Regions from separate parts of the Quatrionicoccus australiensis genome, predicted to be linked through region 2. Evidence: predicted binding sites of a transcription regulator. Region 2 holds the regulator's gene; each other region holds the start of a gene.
What was found. The regulator sigma-54, encoded in region 2, starts transcription at its own class of promoters, with help from an activator protein. The targets are predictions, from matches to a motif close to TGGCACGCTTNCTGCTNA.
Positions count from the first base shown of each region.

Region 1: a site for sigma-54 is predicted at 2,699-2,716, ahead of KI612_RS02600 (ammonium transporter). Genes of this name have one in related genera too.
Region 3: a site for sigma-54 is predicted at 2,591-2,608, ahead of cydP (cytochrome oxidase putative small subunit CydP). Genes of this name have one in related genera too.
Region 4: a site for sigma-54 is predicted at 2,937-2,954, ahead of KI612_RS16135 (nitrate reductase). Genes of this name have one in related genera too.

Region 1 is NZ_CP075188.1:538,716-543,773, forward strand. Features, by position in the region: gene KI612_RS02590 (restriction system-associated AAA family ATPase) at 1-70, shown strand, start outside; gene KI612_RS02595 (HNH endonuclease) at 70-1,212, shown strand; gene KI612_RS02600 (ammonium transporter) at 1,466-2,668, opposite strand; gene mltA (murein transglycosylase A) at 2,827-4,071, opposite strand; gene KI612_RS02610 (ATP-binding protein) at 4,117-5,001, shown strand; gene KI612_RS02615 (Nudix family hydrolase) at 4,998-5,058, shown strand, end outside.
Region 2 is NZ_CP075188.1:4,115,446-4,120,503, forward strand. Features, by position in the region: gene KI612_RS19495 (adenylate/guanylate cyclase domain-containing protein) at 1-669, shown strand, start outside; gene KI612_RS19500 (hypothetical protein) at 721-981, opposite strand; gene hprK (HPr(Ser) kinase/phosphatase) at 1,030-1,965, opposite strand; gene ptsN (PTS IIA-like nitrogen regulatory protein PtsN) at 1,975-2,424, opposite strand; gene hpf (ribosome hibernation-promoting factor, HPF/YfiA family) at 2,476-2,799, opposite strand; gene KI612_RS19520 (RNA polymerase factor sigma-54) at 2,814-4,280, opposite strand; gene lptB (LPS export ABC transporter ATP-binding protein) at 4,309-5,046, opposite strand; gene recX (recombination regulator RecX) at 5,043-5,058, opposite strand, start outside.
Region 3 is NZ_CP075188.1:2,699,297-2,704,354, forward strand. Features, by position in the region: gene KI612_RS12965 (diguanylate cyclase) at 1-694, shown strand, start outside; gene KI612_RS12970 (response regulator) at 699-1,091, shown strand; gene KI612_RS12975 (sigma-54 interaction domain-containing protein) at 1,113-2,459, opposite strand; gene cydP (cytochrome oxidase putative small subunit CydP) at 2,642-2,842, shown strand; gene KI612_RS12985 (cytochrome ubiquinol oxidase subunit I) at 2,832-4,394, shown strand; gene KI612_RS12990 (hypothetical protein) at 4,405-4,863, shown strand; gene cydB (cytochrome d ubiquinol oxidase subunit II) at 4,900-5,058, shown strand, end outside.
Region 4 is NZ_CP075188.1:3,378,750-3,383,807, forward strand. Features, by position in the region: gene ybiB (DNA-binding protein YbiB) at 1-171, opposite strand, end outside; gene KI612_RS16135 (nitrate reductase) at 190-2,913, opposite strand; gene KI612_RS16140 (ClpXP protease specificity-enhancing factor) at 3,043-3,477, opposite strand; gene KI612_RS16145 (glutathione S-transferase N-terminal domain-containing protein) at 3,483-4,079, opposite strand; gene KI612_RS16150 (cytochrome c1) at 4,163-4,882, opposite strand; gene KI612_RS16155 (cytochrome b) at 4,894-5,058, opposite strand, start outside.

The DNA.
Region 1 (5,058 bases), 590 kb from region 2:
GGAAAAGGTCCTGTTGATCAATGCCATTCTCGACCGCCAGGAGAGAAAAGGCCGAGCGGAGCAAGGCTGATGCTGTTTCCCTACACCTATGTGCCGCACCAAATGGAGAAGATGCAGAAGTTCATCGATTTCATCTTCTTTGAGGTGTGGAGCAAGGCGCCGATTGGGCAGGAATTCCACACGGACCTTTTCATCGGCGAGCCAGACCTGCAAGAGGTCATGTCAGAGTTTGGTTTTTCAAAGCACGCGCCAGAACGGGGAAAAGCGTTTTACAAGGACGTCAAAGCGATTTATCAGTTGTTTTCATCTCTGCCGCCGCAGGAGATAGACCAGTTCAAGCAGTGGTACTTGGGAAATAACGATATTGAAAAGATCTGCGCCAACGATCCTGCAACGCCACTCACTTGCTATGCAGACATTCCTGCCGCCCACAAAGATCTGACAGAAAAGCTTAAGTTATTTTTCAAAGAGCTCTATTCGCCGCGTTCCTTGCTCGATTTGGCCGCACTAAGGGCAAAAATAGGAAACATCGACGACCACTATCGCGCCTTCTCGTCCGTCAACAAATCGGGCAAATGTCCGTTCTGCGGAATCAGCTATTTACTGGGTGAGAATCACACCCCGCGCGAAGCCTACGACCATTACCTGCCAAAAGCACTCTATCCTTTCAATTCCATCAACTTCAGAAATCTTGTTCCCGCCTGCCACCACTGCAACAGCAGTTACAAGACCAGCAAAGATCCGGCGCATGAGAAGAAACCTAGCGCTGGAGGAGCAGTCCGCCGCAAGATTTTCTACCCGTTCGCAACAGCACCCTACGCCATAGATGTGCAGGTGACGTTCGATCACGCGAATATCGAAAAACTGACGCCTACAGAGATCAAACTCACGTTCGGTCCAGCCGCTCTGGTCGAACAGATCGAGACCTGGAAAGATGTTTATGGCATCGAAGAGCGGTACCGGGGAAAGCTATTGAGTGGAGACGGTAAGGCCTGGCTGGAAGAGGTTTTTACTGAATGGCGTTGGCACGATAAATTTGCAGGGGCGGAAGGACAAACACCTGACAAATACCTGCAAGTCGTGAAGCGCCACGCGGAGCAATCGCCCTATGCCAATGAAAATTTTCTGAAGAATGGTTTTCTTCAGGCCTGCAAAAATGCGGGGGTATTCGTACCGATTGCGAAACAAGAAGCTGCGCCTCAAATACCCTGACGGGATACCAGCTTGATGGGGCGATGGGACATTCGATCAAGTTCTCTGGCGTTGTATTCGATTCCTATATCACGAGGTCAAAAGGCAGAAATCCAACCGATTGCCGTCATTCTCCTAGACACCGGCTGCCGGCAGCTATTGGCCGAATAGCTGAAGTTGAAAAAGAGAGGCCCGGCAATCGCCGGGCCTCTCTTACATCGACAGTCCGACAGGCTTTACACGCGCCTGACAGACATTATTTCCAACCAGCGCTTTACCAGTTCGGTTCGCGCTCCGGCGTTGCCGTGATCTTGTGGATGCTGAGGTCGGCGCCGTCGTATTCTTCTTCCTGGTCGAGGCGGATGCCGAACAGGCGCTTCAGGGTGCCGTACACCAGTGTGCCGCCGATCAGGGCGACGCAGATGGCCATCGCGGTCATGATCAGTTGTGGCATGAAGGCGATGCCGCCGGCGCCGCCGAGGGCCTTGCTGCCGAAGATGCCGGCGGCGATGCCGCCCCAGGCGCCGCACAGGCCGTGCAGCGGCCAGACGCCGAGCACGTCGTCGATCTTCCAGCGGTTCTGGGTCAGCGTGAACATGATCACGAACAGGGCGCCGGCAATGCCGCCGACGGCCAGGGCACCGATCGGGTGCATGATGTCGGAGCCGGCACATACTGCAACCAGGCCGGCGAGCGGGCCGTTGTGTACGAAGCCGGGGTCGTTCTTGCCGAGCACCATGGCGACCAGCGTGCCGCCGACCATGGCCATCAGCGAGTTGAGGGCGACCAGGCCGGAGATCTTGTCGAGCGTCTGCGCACTCATGACGTTGAAGCCGAACCAGCCGACGGTCAGGATCCAGGCGCCGAGCGCCAGGAAGGGAATCGATGACGGCGGGTGGGCGGAGATGCGGCCATCCTTGCTGTAGCGGCCGTAGCGTGGCCCGAGCAGGAGCACGGCGGGCAGGGCGATCCAGCCGCCCATGGCATGCACGACAACAGAGCCGGCAAAGTCGTGGAACTCTTCACCGAAGGTCGCTTTCAGCCAGGCCTGGATGCCGAAGGCCTGGTTCCAGGCGATGCCTTCAAAGAACGGATAAACGAAGCCGACGAGCAGGAAGGTGGCGGCCAGTTGCGGGTGGAACTTGGCGCGCTCGGCGATGCCGCCCGAGATGATGGCCGGGATGGCGGCGGCGAAGGTGAGCAGGAAGAAGAACTTGGTCAGTTCGAAGCCGTTCTTTTCCATCAGCGTTTCGACGCCGGTGAAGAAATGCGTGCCGTAGGCGATGCCGTAGCCGATGAAGAAATAGGCGATGGTCGAGATGCCGAAGTCGGTCAGGATCTTGACCAGGGCATTGACCTGGTTTTTCTTGCGGACGGTGCCGACTTCGAGAAAGGCAAAGCCGGCGTGCATGGCCAGCACCATGATGGCGCCGAGCAGGATGAACAGCACGTTGCTGCTGGATTGATACGCTTCCATGAAACCCCCGATTCAAAAGACCGGGGGAGGAAAGCAAGCACCATTCCAGTGCGTGCTTTCCTTTTCAAATCAGTGCGTTATTTTTCCGTGCTTGATGAAATAAGCACCGACATGGTGCGTTTTTTAACTAATGTGCAATCGATTGGTGCGCGCTTGCCTTATTTGAGTGCAGCCTCGGGCGGCAGCAGCAACCAGATGCGTCCGGACTGTTTCATGCGTCCGGCCTGTTCGCCCGCTTCCTTGCCGAAGCCCCAGAAAAAGTCGGCGCGTACGGCGCCCTTGATCGCCCCGCCGGTGTCCTGCGCCATCACCAGGCGGTTCAGCGGCTGCGCCGAATTGGGGCGGGTGGTGGCGAGGAAGGCCGGCGTGCCGAGTGGCACCGAGCGCGGGTCGATGGCGATGCTGCGCTCGGGCGTGAGTGGTACGCCGAGGGCGCCGACCGGGCCGTCCTTGCTGTTCGGCACTTCACGGAAGAAGACGTAGCTCGGGTTGCTGTTGAGCAGGTCGTTGAGGCGGGCCGGATTGGCGCGCGCCCAGTTCTGGATGCCCTGCATCGAGGCTTCTTCAAGCTTCAGTTCGCCACGCTCGACCAATACCCTGCCGATCGACTGGTAGGGGTGGCCGTTCTGGTCGGCGTAGTTGAGGCGGACCTGGCTGCCGTCCTGGAGCTGGACGCGGCCGGAACCCTGGACCTGCAGGAAGAAGAGCTCGACCGCATCGTCAACGTAGAGCAGGGTGCGGCCGGGCAGACGGTCGCCACGCGCGGTGATTTCGGCGCGCGACCAGTAGGGCACGACCTTGTTGCCTTCGAGGCGGCCACGCACGCGCTTGTCCTTGAGTTCGGGGAAGACGGCGGAGAGGTCGATGGTCAGCAGATCGTCCGGCACGCCGCGCACCGGCTGCTCGAAGCCGCGCGTCGCCTGCCGGCTGCCGCGCAGCAACGGCTCGTAATAGCCGGTGACCAGGCCATTCGGGTTCGCGTCGGCGGCGAGGATGGCGTAGGGGCGCAGGTGGTTTTCGAAGAACTGGCGGGCGTCCTTGCTGCTCAGGCTGGGGCCGGCGGCTTTGGCCAGGTCGCAGACGCGCTTCCAGGCCGGGCCGTGCGGCTTGCTCGCCATGCCGCGGCAGGATTGCAGGAAGGCGGGCCAGGCGGCAGCGTGGTCGTCCTCGGCCCAGCCCGGCAGCTCGTTCCAGGTGCCCGCTTGCAGGCTGCGCGAGAAAGCGGTGGGGGCGGTTGGCGCCGGGGCGGGTGCCGATGTGGCGACGGCGGGCGGGCAGCTCGGGCAGGCGGCGCAGGGCGCGCAGGCGGCTGGTGCTTCACTGAACGGAATGCTGCTGCAGCCGGCGAGCAGGGCGGCCGCGAGTACGGTCAGGGAGAGAAATGCAGCTTGGAGTTTTGGCATGGCTTTCGTTAGAGTTCGCAATTCGCCGCGAAGTATAAAACGATCATGCCCAACACTCCTCCGCTTGAACGCCTGCTTGCCCGGGCCGAAGCCGTCCTTGCCCGTTTCGAGGCGACCCTGCCGCCGCTTTCGCCGCTGCCCGACTGGAATGCCGCCGTCGCCTTCCGCTGGCGCAAGCGCGACGGGCGCGGCTGGCTGCAGCCGGTGCCGCATCCGCACCCGATCCGTCTCGCCGATCTCGAGAACGTCGACGACCAGAAGGCGCGCATCACGCTCAACACGCAGCAGTTCGTCGCCGGCCGCGGCGCCAACAACGTCCTGCTGACCGGCGCCCGCGGTTGCGGCAAGTCGTCGCTGGTCAAGGCGGTGCTCAACGAGTTCAGCGCCCAGGGCCTGCGCCTGATCGAGGTGGACAAGGACGATCTGGTCGATCTGCTCGATATTGTCGATGTGCTGGACGGTCGACCGGAAAAATTCATCATTTTCTGCGACGACCTCTCCTTCGAGGCCGGCGAAACCGCCTACAAGGCGCTGAAGACGGTGCTCGACGGCTCGATCGCGGCGCCGCCCGACAATGTGCTGATCTACGCGACCTCGAACCGGCGTCACCTGTTGCCGGAGTATTTCTCCGAGAACCTGGAGACGACGCGCGTCAATGAGGAAATTCATCCCGGCGAGGCGACCGAGGAGAAGATCTCGCTGTCCGAGCGCTTCGGCCTGTGGATTTCGTTTTACCCGTTCAGCCAGGACGATTACCTGGCCATCGTCTATCACTGGCTGCGCGAGTTCGGCGTCAGCGAGACGGTGATTGCCGCCTGCGAGCGCGATGCACTGAACTGGGCGCTCGGTCGCGGCTCGCGTTCCGGTCGCGTCGCCTGGCAGTTCGCGCGCGATCTCGCCGGCCAGCAGGCGGGGACGGCTGCGCGATGAGCAAGATCGTCCAGGTTGCGGCCGCCGTCATGTTGCGTGCCGACGGGCGCGAGTTCC
Region 2 (5,058 bases):
GCCTCGATCGACATGCAACAGCGCATTGCCGATCTGCCACCGGTTTCCGGCCTGAAGCTGACTATCCGCATCGGTCTGCACGCCGGGCTGGTCAATGAAACTGATGGCGAATTGAGTGGCGAGGTAATCACCACCGCGGCTCGCGTGGTCGGCCTGGCGCGACGTGACCAGATCCTTGGCAGTACCGCACTGATTACCGAACTCGGCCCGATCGGTGCACTCAACACCCGCCCGATGCCGAGTCTGGGCACCATTCAGGAGAATGGCGAGCAACTCGACATTTTTCAGATCGATTGGTCCGCAAACGTGGTGCCCGGCCAGTTCAGTTCGCTCAGCGTCATGCCGGTCGACCGTCTCTGCGTCCGCTATCATGGCCAAGCCCATCTGCTCGATGACAAGGTGCGGGTTCTTACCTTGGGGCGCGATCCCGGCAGCAAGCTGTACATCTCGGATCGCAAGGCCTCGCGGGCGCACGCCCGCATCGAAAAACGCAACAATGGTTACTATCTGGTCGATACCAGTACCAACGGTACCTTTGTCAATTTTGCCGGCCAGCAGGAAGTGCTGGTTCGCCAGCACGAGATCCTGATGCAGGGCAGCGGCATTATCTGCTTTGGCGCCTCGATCAAGGACCCCAAGGCGGACCAGGCAACTTTCGAACACCTGTAAACGAAAACAGGCCATCTTTCGATGGCCTGCTCTGGCAGCCTGGAACGGCTATTATTTGGCGCCAGCCTGGGCGTCAGCCACACATTTCTTCACAAAACTGTTACGCGCGGCACCGGCCAGTTTCTTTTCCTTGGCAGTCGATTCGCAGGCGGTAACTTCCGGCCCCTTGGCGTCGGCTTGGCACTTCTTCATAAAGCTGTTCTTGGCAGCACCAGCCAGTTTCTTTTCCGCGGCGCGGGCAGCGCAATCATCTGCAGCGTAAACAGAAGAAGCGGCCATCACGAGAGCAAGCAGGCTAAGCAATTTTTTCATTAACGACTCCTGAATCAGTAGGGAAAAGGCTCGCAGACTATCGGCGATTCAGGCGTCATCGTCAAGCATGATGCGCTGCTGACGATCCATGAAATCCTGCATGCTGTCGATACCGCGCAATTGCAGGATGGTATTGCGCACAGCAGCTTCAAGGAGGACCGCCAGATTGCGTCCGGCCGCGACCGGGATCAGCACCTTGCGTACCGCAACACCAAGCACTTCCTGGGTCTGGGCATCGAGCGGCAAGCGCGGCGCATCGCTGCCAGCCAGTGCCTTTTGCAGATGGACAATCAGTTTCAGCTTCATTTTCCGGCGCGATGCGGTTTCGCCGAAAATGGTCCGGATATTGAGCAAGCCAAGGCCGCGCACCTCGAGAAAGTCACGCAGCATGCCCGGACAGCGCCCTTCGATGGTGGTCGGTGCGATACGCGCCATTTCGACCACATCGTCAGCAACCAGACCGTGGCCGCGGGAAATCAGCTCAAGGGCCAGCTCGGATTTGCCGACTCCGGAATCACCGGTAATCAGGACGCCCATGCCCAGCACATCCATGAAGACACCGTGCAGATTGACGGTATCCGCCAGTCGAGCCGAGAGGTAGATGCGCAGCAAGTCGATGACCGCCGAGCACGGCTTGGGTGACAGGATCAAGGGGGTATTGTACTGACGGCAAGCTTCCGCCAGCATCGGCGGCGGCGTCAGACCATCGGCAACGATGACGGCCGGCGACTGCGCCTCCAGCAAATCCTGGAACATCTGGCCGAAACGGCGCTCGCCGATGCGCATGGCCCAGTCATACTCGGCCTGGCCCATGACCTGCAGGCGCTCCGGGTGGATGACATTGATATGGCCGACAACATCGGCACCATAGTTGTTTGCCGCCTTCAGCTCGATCATGCAATCGCTTTGCTGGCCGGCTACCCAGTTGAGCAACAGCTTGTCGCGGTTGTCCTCATAGAGCTGGACCAGGCTGATGTGGCGCACGGCTGAACGTCAGGACTGGAAAAGGGTCACGATCGCGGCCGCATCCGGTGCCGCCAGCAGGGCTTCACGGAAGGTGCGATCGGAAAAACGCTGGGCGAGTTCGGAAAGAATCTGCAAATGCTGCTCGGTTGCCTGTTCGGGAACCAGCAGGACGAAGAGCAGATTGACGGGCCGGCCATCCGGGGAATCGAAGGGCACCGGAGTCGTCAGGCGCATGAAAGCGCCGGAAGCCTGTTTGAGACCCTTGATACGGCCATGCGGAATGGCAATGCCCTGACCGAGGCCGGTCGAGCCGAGTTTTTCACGGGCGAACAGACTGTCGAAAATAACCGAGCGAGCGAGTCCGAGATGACTCTCGAAAAGCATGCCGGCCTGTTCGAACACCCGTTTTTTGCTGCTGGCATCAAGGTCGAGAAGAACCTGCGAAGCCGGCAGAATATTCGTTAGGGGGTTGTTCATAGGGGATTTGAAAACCAGGGCCGCAGCACAAGTGCCGCGGCCGGTCGGCTATTAGTCAGCCATGTGGTGTACAGGCTTGTCACCGCGATGGTGATCCTGGACCTTTTGCTTGTACTTCTGAACCTGACGGTCCAGCTTGTCAAACAGCGCATCGATGGCGGCGTAGAGGTCATCGCCGTTCTCTTCAACGTGAATGTCCTTGCCCGGCACATGCAACGTCACTTCAGCCTTCTGCTTGAGCTTCTCTACGGACAGAACCACGTTAACACCGGTGACTTTGTCAAAATGGCGAACGACGGGATCGAGCTTGTTCTCGACGTATTCGCGCAATGCCGGGGTTACTTCGATGTGGTGACCAGCGATCTGCAGATTCATTTTTTCTCCTCTCTCTACAGGGTCTTGCGTAAATTGACCGGCGGGATGTTGAGTGACTCGCGATATTTGGCTACCGTGCGTCGGGCTACAACAATTCCCTGCTGGCCTAGTATTTCGGATAATTGACTATCCGACAAGGGCTTCTTGCCATCCTCGGCACTGATCAATTGCTTGATCAGGGCGCGAATGGCGGTGGCAGAACAGGCACCACCGGTATCGGTGGACACATGACTGCCGAAAAAGTATTTCAATTCAAAGATGCCGCGCGGCGTCGCCATGTATTTCTGGCTGGTGACGCGCGAGACGGTCGACTCGTGCAAACCGAGAATATCGGCGATTTCGCGCAGGACCAACGGCCGCATGGCGACTTCACCATGTTCGAAAAACTGGCGCTGACGATCGACAATGGCCTGCGTCACGCGGTGGATGGTCTCGAAACGCTGCTGCACGTTCTTGATCAGCCAGCGTGCTTCCTGCAACTGGCCGGTCAGGTTGCCATTGCCGCGCCGCTGTCTCGACAGAATCTCGGCATACAGACGGTTGATGCGCAGGCGCGGGTAGGCATCCGGATTGATGTAGGCGGTCCATTTGCCCTTGAGCTTCCTGACCATTACGTCCGGCGTGATGTAGCGCGCCTCGGTCTGCGAGAAACGCGCCCCCGGCCGCGGATTGAGGCTGACGATCAGGGATTGTGCCGCCTTCAGTTCATCGTCGTCACAGGCGGTCAACCGGCGAATTTTGGCAAAATCGCGCGCCGCGAGCAGTTCCAGATGCTTCTCGACGATCGCCAGGGCAAGCGCCTGTACTTCGTCGGCCGGCATCGCTTTCAATTGCAGCGCCAGGCATTCGCTGGGGCTGCGCGCGCCGATCCCGGTCGGATCGAAATGCTGGATGTGGTGCAGGGCGATTTCCAGCTCTTCGAGCTCGATCTCGTATTCCGGCGGCAGGGTTTCCCACAGCTCCTCAAGCGTGGCCGAGAGATAGCCGTCATCGTCCAGCGCTTCGATCAGGAAACGGACCAGGCTGCGATCGCGTTCGCTGAGCTGGGTCATGCCCAGCTGCCAGCCGAGATGTTCGCGCAGGCTGGTGGCGGCCGAATGGATGTCGCGTGAATCGCTGTCGTCGTCTTCATCACGCCCGGCACCGGTAAAGGTCCCGGCATCGGAAGCCCAGCGATCATCATCGACTTCGGAAGGTGCGCTCGGCACTTCCTGCTCGCGTTCCTCGCGCGGATCACGTTCGCGCTCTTCAGTCGGTTCGCTGCGCGTCGTTTCGTTGGCCGGTGAATCGAATTGCTGCGCCGCCCCAAAGGATTCCGTACCGGCCTCGTCCTCGCGCTCCAGCATCGGATTTTCCAGCAGGTAACGCTCGATTTCCTGCTGCATCTCGACCGTCGACAACTGCAATAGCTTGATCGACTGCTGCAACTGAGGCGTCAGTGCCAGATGCTGGGATAGTTTTAGTTGGAGAGCTGGCTTCATCGGTTCGGGTTGGGGTGCAGCCTAACGGTCAGAGCTTGAAATGCTCGCCGAGATAAACCTTGCGGACGCTTTCATTATCAACGATTTCGTCCGGCCGTCCAGACGCGAGAACGCGTCCGGCGTTAATAATATAGGCGTGATCGCAGATACCGAGCGTTTCGCGCACATTATGGTCGGTAATCAGGACACCGATGCCGCGCTCCTTGAGGAAGCGGATGATCTTCTGGATCTCCAGTACAGCAATCGGATCGACACCGGCAAACGGCTCGTCGAGCAGGATGAAGCGCGGGTTGGTGGCCAGGGCGCGGGCGATTTCGACGCGGCGGCGCTCACCACCGGAGAGGGCGGCCGCATTGACGTGCCGGACATGCCCGATGTGCAGTTCGCTGAGCAGGCCTTCGAGGCGGTCGTCGAGTTCCTGCGCCGGCAGCTTGAGCAGCTCGAGCACGGCACGGATGTTCTCTTCGACATTGAGCTTGCGGAAGACCGAGGCTTCCTGCGGCAGGTAGGACAGGCCGAGGCGGGCCCGGCTGTGCATCGGCAGGTGGGTGAGGCGGACATCGTCGATATAGACCTCGCCGCCATCAGCCGCGACCAAGCCGACAATCATGTAGAAACAGGTGGTCTTGCCGGCCCCGTTCGGGCCGAGCAGGCCGACGACCTCGCCGCTTTTGACATCAAAGGAAACATCCTCGACCACCGTCCGCGACTTGTAGCGCTTCTTGAGGTTGTGGGCACTCAGGGTGGACACTTTGACATCGCTCATTCATCGGCTCCG
Region 3 (5,058 bases), 1.4 Mb from region 2:
GGACGAGGATATCGAGAAAGGCATCGCGGCCGGCGGCGACGACTACCTGACCAAACCGATCAGCGAGGTCGTGCTCGGCGCCAAGATTCGCGCCATGCAGCGCATCATCCAGATGCGTACCTCGCTGGTCGTCCTCGCCCGCAAGCTCGACGTTGCCAACCAGGAGCTGATGCGCCTCTCCGCCCGCGACGGACTGACCGGCATTCCGAATCGCCGGCTGTTCGACGAATACATTGCGCGCGAATGGCGACGTGCTCGCCGCGGCTCAACCAGCATGGCGCTGCTGATGTGCGATGTCGATTACTTCAAACGCTATAACGACACCTACGGCCACCAGGCCGGAGACGACTGCCTGCGCCAGGTAGCCAACGCCATCCAGCGCTGCATGGAACGCGCCGCCGATGTCGTCGCCCGCTACGGCGGTGAGGAGTTTGCCATCGTCCTGCCGGAAACCCAGATCGGTGGCGCGCTGTTCATGGCCGAGAAGATCCGGCATGCCATCCACGCACTGCATATTCCGCACAGCGACTCGCCATTCGGCCATGTCACCCTGAGCATCGGCATTGCTGCCGCAGCACCGGGCGACAGCGACGAGTTCGGGCTGTTGATCGAAGCCGCTGACCAGGCGCTCTACCACGCCAAGGATGACGGCCGCGACCGGGTCAGCCGCCCTGCCCAGACCGCCAGCCACTGAGACCATGGCCAGAAAACGCACCTCCATCATGATTGTCGACGACAACGACATGATGCGCAGCATCCTGCGCGCCATGCTGCGCGGCGAAGAATACGAAGTCGTCGGTGAAGCCCGTAACGGCGTCATCGCGGTCGACATGGCCGATCGCCTGAAGCCGGACATCATCTGTCTCGATGTCATGATGCCGGAGAAGGACGGCCTCGAAGCCCTCGCCGAAATCAAGGCGGCCCGCCCGGAAACCGCCGTCGTGATGATCACCAGCAACGCCGACCCGGACACCGTGCAGGAAGCAATCATGGGCGGCGCCAACGGCTTCATCGTCAAGCCTTTCAACGCAGCACGCGTACTCGATACGCTGGAAAAAGTCGTCGGCCGCCTGACTCAGAAGAATCGCTGAAATCCAGGCTGAAAAGCGGCCTCAGTCCTGTCCGCCAGCAGTGCCTGGACCAGGCTCCAGGCCACATTGCTTCAGACGTCGGTAGAGCGTCCTTTCCGAAATTCCCAGGTGTTTTGCCAGAGCCTGACGGCTCCCGGCAAAATTGCGGACCAGGCGAACGAAAGCAAGCGGGTCGGCATCAGGAGCGGCTTGACGAAGCGATTGCGGCGGCTGCGCCAATGCACCGGAAAAAGCGCCAGGCGCCAGCGAAGGCAAGTGTGAAAGGCGGATCTGGTCACCATCACAAAGCAGGCAGGCGCGTTCGAGAATATTGCGCAATTCCCGGACGTTGCCGGGGAAAGAGTAAGCCTTCAACCAGTCGACTGCCTCCGCTGCGAAGCTCAATGTCCGTCCGTTGGCAACCCGGGCGAGCAGGGCCTCGGCGAGCAGCAGGACGTCGTCGCCGCGTTGCCGCAATGGCGGCAGGAAGATGGGAAAGACATTGAGGCGGTAGAAGAGATCCTGGCGGAAGGAAGCTTCAGCAACCATTTCCGCGAGCGGCCGATGGGTTGCGGAAACGATCCGGACCTCGGCCTGGCGCAAATCCGGAGAACCGACCCGGCGATAGGTACCGGTTTCGAGCAGGCGCAACAATTTGACCTGGATCGACAAGGGAATGTCGCCGACTTCGTCGAGAAACAGGGTTCCGCCCGAAGCCGCCTCGACCAGACCGGTCTTGCGCGCGGTTGCGCCGGTGAAAGCCCCCCGCTCGTGGCCGAACAACTCGCTTTCGAACAGGGTTTCGGCCAATCCGGAGCAGTCGACCGCCACAAACGGCTTGTCCGCCCGCCGGCTGATCTGATGAATGGCGTTCGCCACCAGTTCCTTGCCGGTGCCGGACTCGCCCTGCAGGAGCACCGCGGCATCTGAGGGCGCGACGCGGGCGACCAGTTCCATCATGCCCAGAAACATGCCGGAGCGTCCGATCAGTCCCTGGGCGTGCGCCAGACTGCGCGCCCCGGGCAAAGGCTCGAGCTTCTCGACGTAATAGGCGATTTCGCCGGCGCCATCGCGAATCGGCGACAACTCGATGTTCTCGAACATCTCGCCGCGCGAAGTATGGTGCAAGTGCAGCACGCGCTCGCGCTGCCCCGAATGCAGACTGCGCTGCAGGGGGCAGGACTCGCCGGCCTGGTCGCAAGGTACCGTGTAGCGGTGCGAAACCTCGTAGCACTTGCGCCCGACAACCTCGCGCTGGTCGTTCCAGTTGTTCCGGTAGGCCTCGTTGGCCGCAACGATGCGGTAATTGCGGTCGCAAAGGATGTGCGGCTCGGCCAGGTTCTCCAGGAAGGAGATCAATTCACTCAACGCCGCTTGCTTGTCTGCCATGCCATCCCCTGCCAACAAATACTGCCACAAAACTGCCATTCTGCCACATGGCAGACAAACCAGCCTTGGTCCGACATCCGGCCGGCCTTTTTAATCATGGACTTGACACCAACGGAGCGGGTATCGCGAGCTGGCACGCGTCTTGATAAGTAAATGCTGATATTAACCCGTGGAGGCAGTTCATGAACCAGCGCGATCGCCGCTTGCGCAAGGAGATTCTTGTCATCGTAGTGATCAAGCTGATTCTCATTGTCGGCCTGTGGTGGTGCTTTATCCGCGAAGCACGGGTGACCGTGGACAGCGCGGCCGCCGCCCGCCATCTCGGCAATCATGAACTGACCGCCAGCAACCCGCCCCAGCAAGGAGCCCGCAATGCTCAGTGAGCAACTCGTCGATCTTTCCCGACTGCAGTTCGCCGTCACCGCGATGTACCACTTCCTCTTCGTGCCGCTCACCATCGGCATGACCTGGATCCTGGTCATCATGGAGTCGGTCTATCTGATGACCGGCAAGACCATCTACCAGGACATGACCCGCTTCTGGGGCAAGCTGTTCGGCATCAATTTCGCGCTTGGCGTCACCACCGGCATCACCATGGAATTCCAGTTCGGCACCAACTGGGCTTATTACTCGCATTATGTCGGCGACGTCTTCGGCGCGCCGCTGGCGATCGAAGGCCTGATGGCCTTCTTCCTCGAGTCGACTTTCATCGGCCTCTTTTTCTTCGGCTGGGACCGCCTGTCGCGCAAGCAGCATCTGCTGGTTACGCTGCTCATGGCGATCGGCACCAATCTTTCGGCACTGTGGATCCTGATCGCCAACGGCTGGATGCAGAACCCGGTCGGCGCCGAGTTCAGCTACGTAACGATGCGCATGGAAATGGTCGATTTCTGGGCCGTGCTCTTCAATCCGGACGCCCAGGCCAAGTTCGTCCATACCGTCTCGGCCGGCTATGTCACGGGCGCCATGTTCGTGCTCTCGATTTCGGCTTTCTACCTGTTGCGTGGCCGCGACGTCGAGTTCGCCAAGAAGAGCTTCCGCATCGCCGCCGCCTTCGGCTTTGCCTCGATCTGTTCGGTCATCGTGCTCGGCGACGAGTCCGGCTACACCGTCGGCGAAGCACAGCAAACCAAGCTTGCTGCCATGGAAGCGATGTGGGAGACCGAACCGGCACCGGCCGGATTCAACGTCATCGCCCTGCCCAACGAAGCCGAAATGAAAAACGATTTTGCCATCGAGATCCCCTGGGTCATGGGCATCATCGGCACTCGCTCGCTCGACAAGCAGATCCCCGGCATCAAGGAAATCCGGGAAAAGAACCGCGAACGGATCATCAACGGCCGGCTCGCCGCCATCGCCCTCGATGCACTGCGCAAGAATCCCGACAACGCCCAGATGAAGGCTGAATTCGAAGCCCGCAAGAGCGATCTCGGCTTCGGCCTGCTCCTGAAAAAATACGTGACCGATTACGCCCAGGTCACCCCGGCGATCATCGACCGCGCCGTGGCCGACACCGTGCCGCGCGTCGCCCCGATGTTCTGGAGCTTCCGCCTGATGGTCGGTTTCGGTTTCCTGATGCTGGCCCTGTTCGGCGCCGCCCTGTGGTCGTCCGTCAAAGGCGACTTTGCCGATAAAACCGGCCTCCTGCGCTGGTCACTGTGGATGTTGCCGGTCCCCTGGCTGTCTTGCGAACTTGGCTGGTTTGTTGCCGAGTACGGTCGGCAACCCTGGACCATCTACGGCGTACTGCCGACCCATCTCTCGGTTTCGACGCTGTCGGTGGGCAATCTCTACGGCTCGCTGGCCGGTTTTGTCGGCTTCTACACCGTCCTGCTGATTGTCGAGATGTACCTGATGACCCGCTTTGCCCGCCAGGGACCGGGCAGCCTGGGCACCGGCCGCTACGACAACGAAGCGCAACATGCCCACGCCTGAAGGAAGAAACATGCGTCTCACCTTTCTCCTGATCGCCCTCGGCCTGTTGCCACTCGGCCCGGCGGTGGCCGATGAGCACGACACCCACCGCCCGGCGCAAACAATCGACTACGCGCTGATCCTGCCGGCCAACCTGCCGCATATGCTGCGCAGCGCCAATGAACAGGCCGCCTTGCTCGGCCTTGATGACAGCCAGCGCCAGGCCGTCCGCGAACTGATGGCGGAGGCACCGCTGCAGGTTTTTTCCCGCCTCGGGCAGGCGGAAAAACTCGAGCAGGCGATTGCCCGCGACCTGCTCCACAAGCAGCTCCCGCTCGCCGAACTGGAGCCCCGCCTGGACCAGTTGGCAGCCCTCAAGCGGGCAGCCAGCACCGCCCAGATCGCCACCATCAACCGCCTGCAGACGCTGCTCAGCCGAAGCCAATTTCGCCAGTTGCTGCAAATCAACGGCGTCCCGGACCCGCAATGAACGCCGCACCCCAACTCCGTCCCTGAGGAAACAAGCATGTTCGATTATCCAACCCTGAAAATCATCTGGTGGCTGCTGGTCGGCGTATTGCTGGTCGGCTTCGCCATCATGGACGGCCACGACATGGGCGTCGGCACGCTGCTCCCCTTCGTCGGCAAGAACGACGTCGAGCGTCGCATCGTCATCAACACCGTC
Region 4 (5,058 bases), 740 kb from region 2:
ATCGAGCGATTCACCCTTGACGCGCAAGGCGAGCAGAATGGCCCCGAGCTCGAGATCGGGCACGCCGCCGTCGAGAATTGCCGCATAAAGCTGGCGCGCATCGTCGCCGGAGAGGCTGCGCGCCCCCTGGGCGCCGCGGCCGATTTCCTTGATGTAGTGGGCGTAAGTCATTGTCTTCTCCTGCCGCGCTCAAACGGGCACAGTCTCATGGGTCTTGCATTCAGCCAGCATCCGCTTGATGTCCGGCACACAGGAACCACAGAAGGTTCCACATTTCAGGTTTTGCTGCAGGGCGGGCAAATCGTCTCCCGCAGCAATTCCTGCCTTGATTTGCAGATCACTGACATCGGCACACTTGCAGACGATGTTGCGCGGCGCAATGGTAACCGGCGGCGCACTGCATGGCGCCAGCGCGAAGCGGATCATCGCCGGATCAAGCTTATCCTCGGCCATCGCCTGCTTCAACCAAGTCTGGGCAAGCACCTCACCCGCCAGACGGACGGCAAGCAAGCGGCCATCGCGGGAAATCGCCTTCTTGGCAATATTCCGGCTGCGATCGCTATAGACGATGGCGCCAGCGTCGCCCGCCATGCCGAACAACTGATCAAGCTCAGCAAGCGCCGCGGCATCGAGTGGCTGCTCAAGCGCCGCGCGGAACACGACCAGCGGCGCCTGCCGCCCGTAGAGACTGACATTGGCGTAGGGATAACGGTCGAGCAACGGCCGCGCTTCCTGCATCAACTCCAGCGCTTCGGCCTGATTGTCACAACGGCGGATGACGGCGAGCGGATAAGGCAGTTCGAGACGGGCGATCTGCACGGCAGCGTGTTTCAGTTCCGGCTGCATCGAAGAGGGATCAACCGCATCGCAAGCCACGGCATTGGCGCCGGGCGAGTTGAGGAACTGACTCCCCCAGTGCATCGGCAGCCAGGCCTGACCTTTCTGCATCCCGGCCCGTTCGACGACACGCAGGACGCTGTCGCCACGCGCATTGCTGAGCCGCGCCAGATCGCCGCTGACCAGCGTGCGGTGGCGCATGTCGCAAGGATGCATGCCGAGCAAGGGCTCGTCTTCCTGATTGAACAGGCGCGGCACGGTGCCGGTGCGGCTCATGCCGTGCCATTGATCGCGCATGCGACCGGAAAGCAGGCTGATCGGCAGGTCGACCGTATTGGCATCGGCAGTCGGCTGATGTTCGATCGGCAGGAAAGCCGCTTTGCCGTCGGCAGAAGCGAACACGCCGTCTTCGTAAAGACGCGTCCGGCCGGTAGCAGCCCCTTGCGGATACGGCCATTGCTGCGGTCCGGCCTGTTCGAGCAAGGCATAACTCAGGCCGCCGATATCGAGATCGCGGCCTAACGTACTGGCGCGGTGCTCGTTGAAGATGGCTTCGGCATCGGCATAGGGAAACAGCTTGTCGGTCGCCGAATTGCCCAGCTTGTGCCCGAGCCGGCGCGCGAAATCGACGACGATCTGCCAGTCGTGACGGGCTTCGCCCGGCGCGGCGACGGCCGACTGGACGCGACTGATGCGGCGCTCGGAATTGGTCACCGTGCCGTATTTTTCACCCCAGGTCGTGGCCGGCAACAGCAGGTCGGCATACGCCGCGGTATCGGTATTGCCGTAGGCTTCCTGCAGCACGACATAGTCGGCCGCTTCCAGTGCCGCGCGTACGGCAGCCTGGTTGGGCAGCGATTGCGCCGGATTCGTGCAGGCAATCCAGACCGCCTTGATCTCGCCGGTTTTCAGGCTTTTGAACAGGTCGACCGCTGACTTGCCCGGTTCTGACGGTACGTCGGGAATCCCCCACAGCTTCGCCACTTCGGCGCGATGTTCGGGATTGCCGAGGTCACGATGGGCCGACAACTGGTTGGCGAGACCGCCGACTTCGCGCCCGCCCATCGCATTCGGCTGCCCAGTCAGGGAAAACGGCCCGGCGCCGGGTTTGCCGATCTGGCCGGTCGCCAGATGCAGATGGATGATGCCGGCGTTATTCTGCGTCCCGTGCGCCGACTGGTTGAGCCCCTGGCAGTAGAGCGAAAGCGCTGCCTTGCTGCCGGCGAACCAGCGCGCCGCCGTAACGATATCCGCGGCCCGCAGGCCGCAGATCGCAGCGACCCGCTCCGGCGTGTATTCGCCGACGATCGCCTGCAACTCGGCAAAGCCACGGGTATGGACGGCGATATAGTCGGCATCGATCAGGTTCTCGGCAATCATCACCTGCAGCATGCCGTTGAATAGCGCGACATCGGTGCCCGGCTTGAGCGGCAGGTGCAGATCGGCGATTTCCGCCGTCTCGCTGCGCCGCGGATCGGCAACGATGATGCGCAGGTTGGGGTTGGCCGCCCGCGCATCCTCGATCCGGCGAAAGACGATGGGATGGGCAAGCGCCGGATTGGCACCGCTGATGAAGATCAGGCTGGCCTGATCGATATCCTCGTAACTGCACGGCGGCGCGTCAGCACCCAGGGTCTGCTTGTAGCCGGCCACCGCCGAGGACATGCAGAGACGCGAATTGGTATCGACGTTGTTGGTGCCGATCAAGCCCTTGGCGAGCTTGTTGAAGACGTAGTAATCCTCGGTCATCAATTGACCGGAGATATAAAAGGCAACCGAATCCGGACCATGCTCACGGATGATCGAAGCAAAACGCCCGGCCGCCTGGTCGAGCGCGGCATCCCAACTCAGACGCTGGCGCAGGCCATGCCGCTCCGTCCGCTGTTCCGGATGGAGCAGGCGACAGGTAGTGTCAGCCGTCAGATGCAGGCTGGCCCCCTTGGTGCACAAACGACCGAAATTGGCAGGATGCTGCGGATCACCGCGCACGCCGACAATGCGACCACCTTCAGTGGCAACCAGAACGCCGCAGCCGACGCCGCAATAACAACAAGTGGATTTGACTTCAGTTTGCATGACTTTTCCTTTTGGCATGGCTTTGAGCAACAGCCGTGCCATCGTTAAAAATCATGGACTTGAATAACAAACGGGGAGATTTCCAATGGAAATCTCCCCATTCTGGTGCATCACCAGGCGAGCGAGTCCCTATTTGATGCGCTGCAGCTTCGGGCGCCCCGCATCCGGGCGCGGCGGCTCGGGCGGGTCCTCGTCTGGTGCAGAATCTCCAGCCCCCAGCTCGGCAGAAAACGCTTCGGCTACGCCGGCATCGTCTTCGAGTTCGAAGGCCATCCCGGCTCCGTTTTCACGCGCATAAACCGCCGTTACCTGACCAACCGGTATCGACAACTCACGCGCCACACCACCAAAACGCGCCTGAAACTCGACATAGTCATTGCCAATCTGCAGCTTGTTGGTCGCACCGGGTCCCAGATTGAGCACGATCTGGCCGTCACGCACGAACTCGCGCGGCACGCGGGTCCGGGAATCGACGGTGACTGCGATATGCGGCGTGAAACCGTTATCGCAGCACCATTCCCAGATGGCGCGCAGCAAATAAGGCTTGGTCGAAGGAAGCCCCATGCCTGTTACTTGCGCATCGCTTTTTCGGACGGCGTCAGCGCGTCGATGAAACCTTGCCGGCTGAAGATGCGCTCGGCGTACTTCATCAGCGGTGCGGCAGCCTTGCCGAGATCGATGCCATAGTGGTCGAGACGCCACAACAACGGGGCAATCGCCACGTCGAGCATGGAGAACTCGTCACCCAGCATGAACTTCTGCTTGTTGAAGATCGGCACGATTTCGGTCAGACGCGCCTTGATTTCCTGGCGGGCCTTATCAGCGGTCTTGCTGTTCTTTTCGATCACTTCCATGAAGGAAAAGATTTCGCGTTCCATGCCGACCAGCAACTGGCGGGCGCGGGCGCGCATGATCGGATCGGCCGGCATCAGTTGCGGATGCGGGAAGCGTTCGTCAATGTATTCGTTGATGATGTTCGGCTCGAACAGGACGAGATCGCGCTCGACCAGAACCGGCACGCGATTGTGCGGGTTGATCGCGGCCATTTCTTCCGGCTTGTTGAACATGTCGACATCGATGACCTGAAAGTCCATGCCCTTTTCGAACAGGACAATGCGGCAACGGTGACTAAAAGGGCAGGTAGTGCCCGAATAGAGGTTCATCATTTGTGGTAACCCTCAAAATGAGATTCGGCACCGGGGGCCGGCCGAAGCCAAACCCGCGATGCCGTTAGCTGATCCGGGAAGGATCAGTGAATGTCTTTCCAGTATTCCTTCTTCAGCGCGTAGGCCACGACGAAGAGAACGGCAAGGAAGCCCAGAACGTAGAAGCCCAGCGTACGGCGGAATTCCTGTTGCGGCTCGGCCATCCAGACCATGAAGCTGACCAGATCGGAAACCGTCTTGTCGTAGGCGGCAGGAGCCAGCTCACCCGGCACGGCCAGTTCCAGCTTGTGCGTTTCGTGATTCAGCACTTGCTGACCTTGCAGGCCATACAGGATGTGCGGCATGCCGACGTTTTCGAACACCACGTTGTTCCAGCCGGTCGGACGGTTTTCGTCGCGATAGAAGGAACGCAGATAGGTGTACAACCAGTCGGCACCGGCGCCGGCGTTGCCGGCTTCGCCACGGGCACGGGCAATGATGGTCAGGTCGGGCGGCGTGGCGCCGAACCATTGCTTCTGCTCGTCGGAACGGGCAGCAACCGTCATCAGGCCACCGATCTTGTCGGTGGTGAACATCAGGTTGTCCTTCACTTGCTGCTCGGTCAACCCCAGATCCAGCAGGTTTTTGTAGCGCAAGTAGGAAGCACCATGGCAGTTCAGGCAGTAATTGACGAAGACCTTGGCACCATTCTGCAGCGCCGCCTTGTCACTGACCGAACCCGGCCACTTGTCGAGATGAACCGCACCGCCGCTGGCAAAAGCCATGATCGGCGCGAAGAGCAATGCGATCAGAAATTTTTTCATTTTTTGCACCCTCACTTCATCGTCACGCGGTCAGGAACCGGCTTGAACTTGTCCATGCGGGACCACCACGGCATGCCGAGGAAGAAACCGAAGTAGAACACCGTGCAGATTTGCGAAATGATTTCGCCCATCGGAGACGGGGACAAGGTGCCCAGGTAACCGAGGATGAAGAAGCA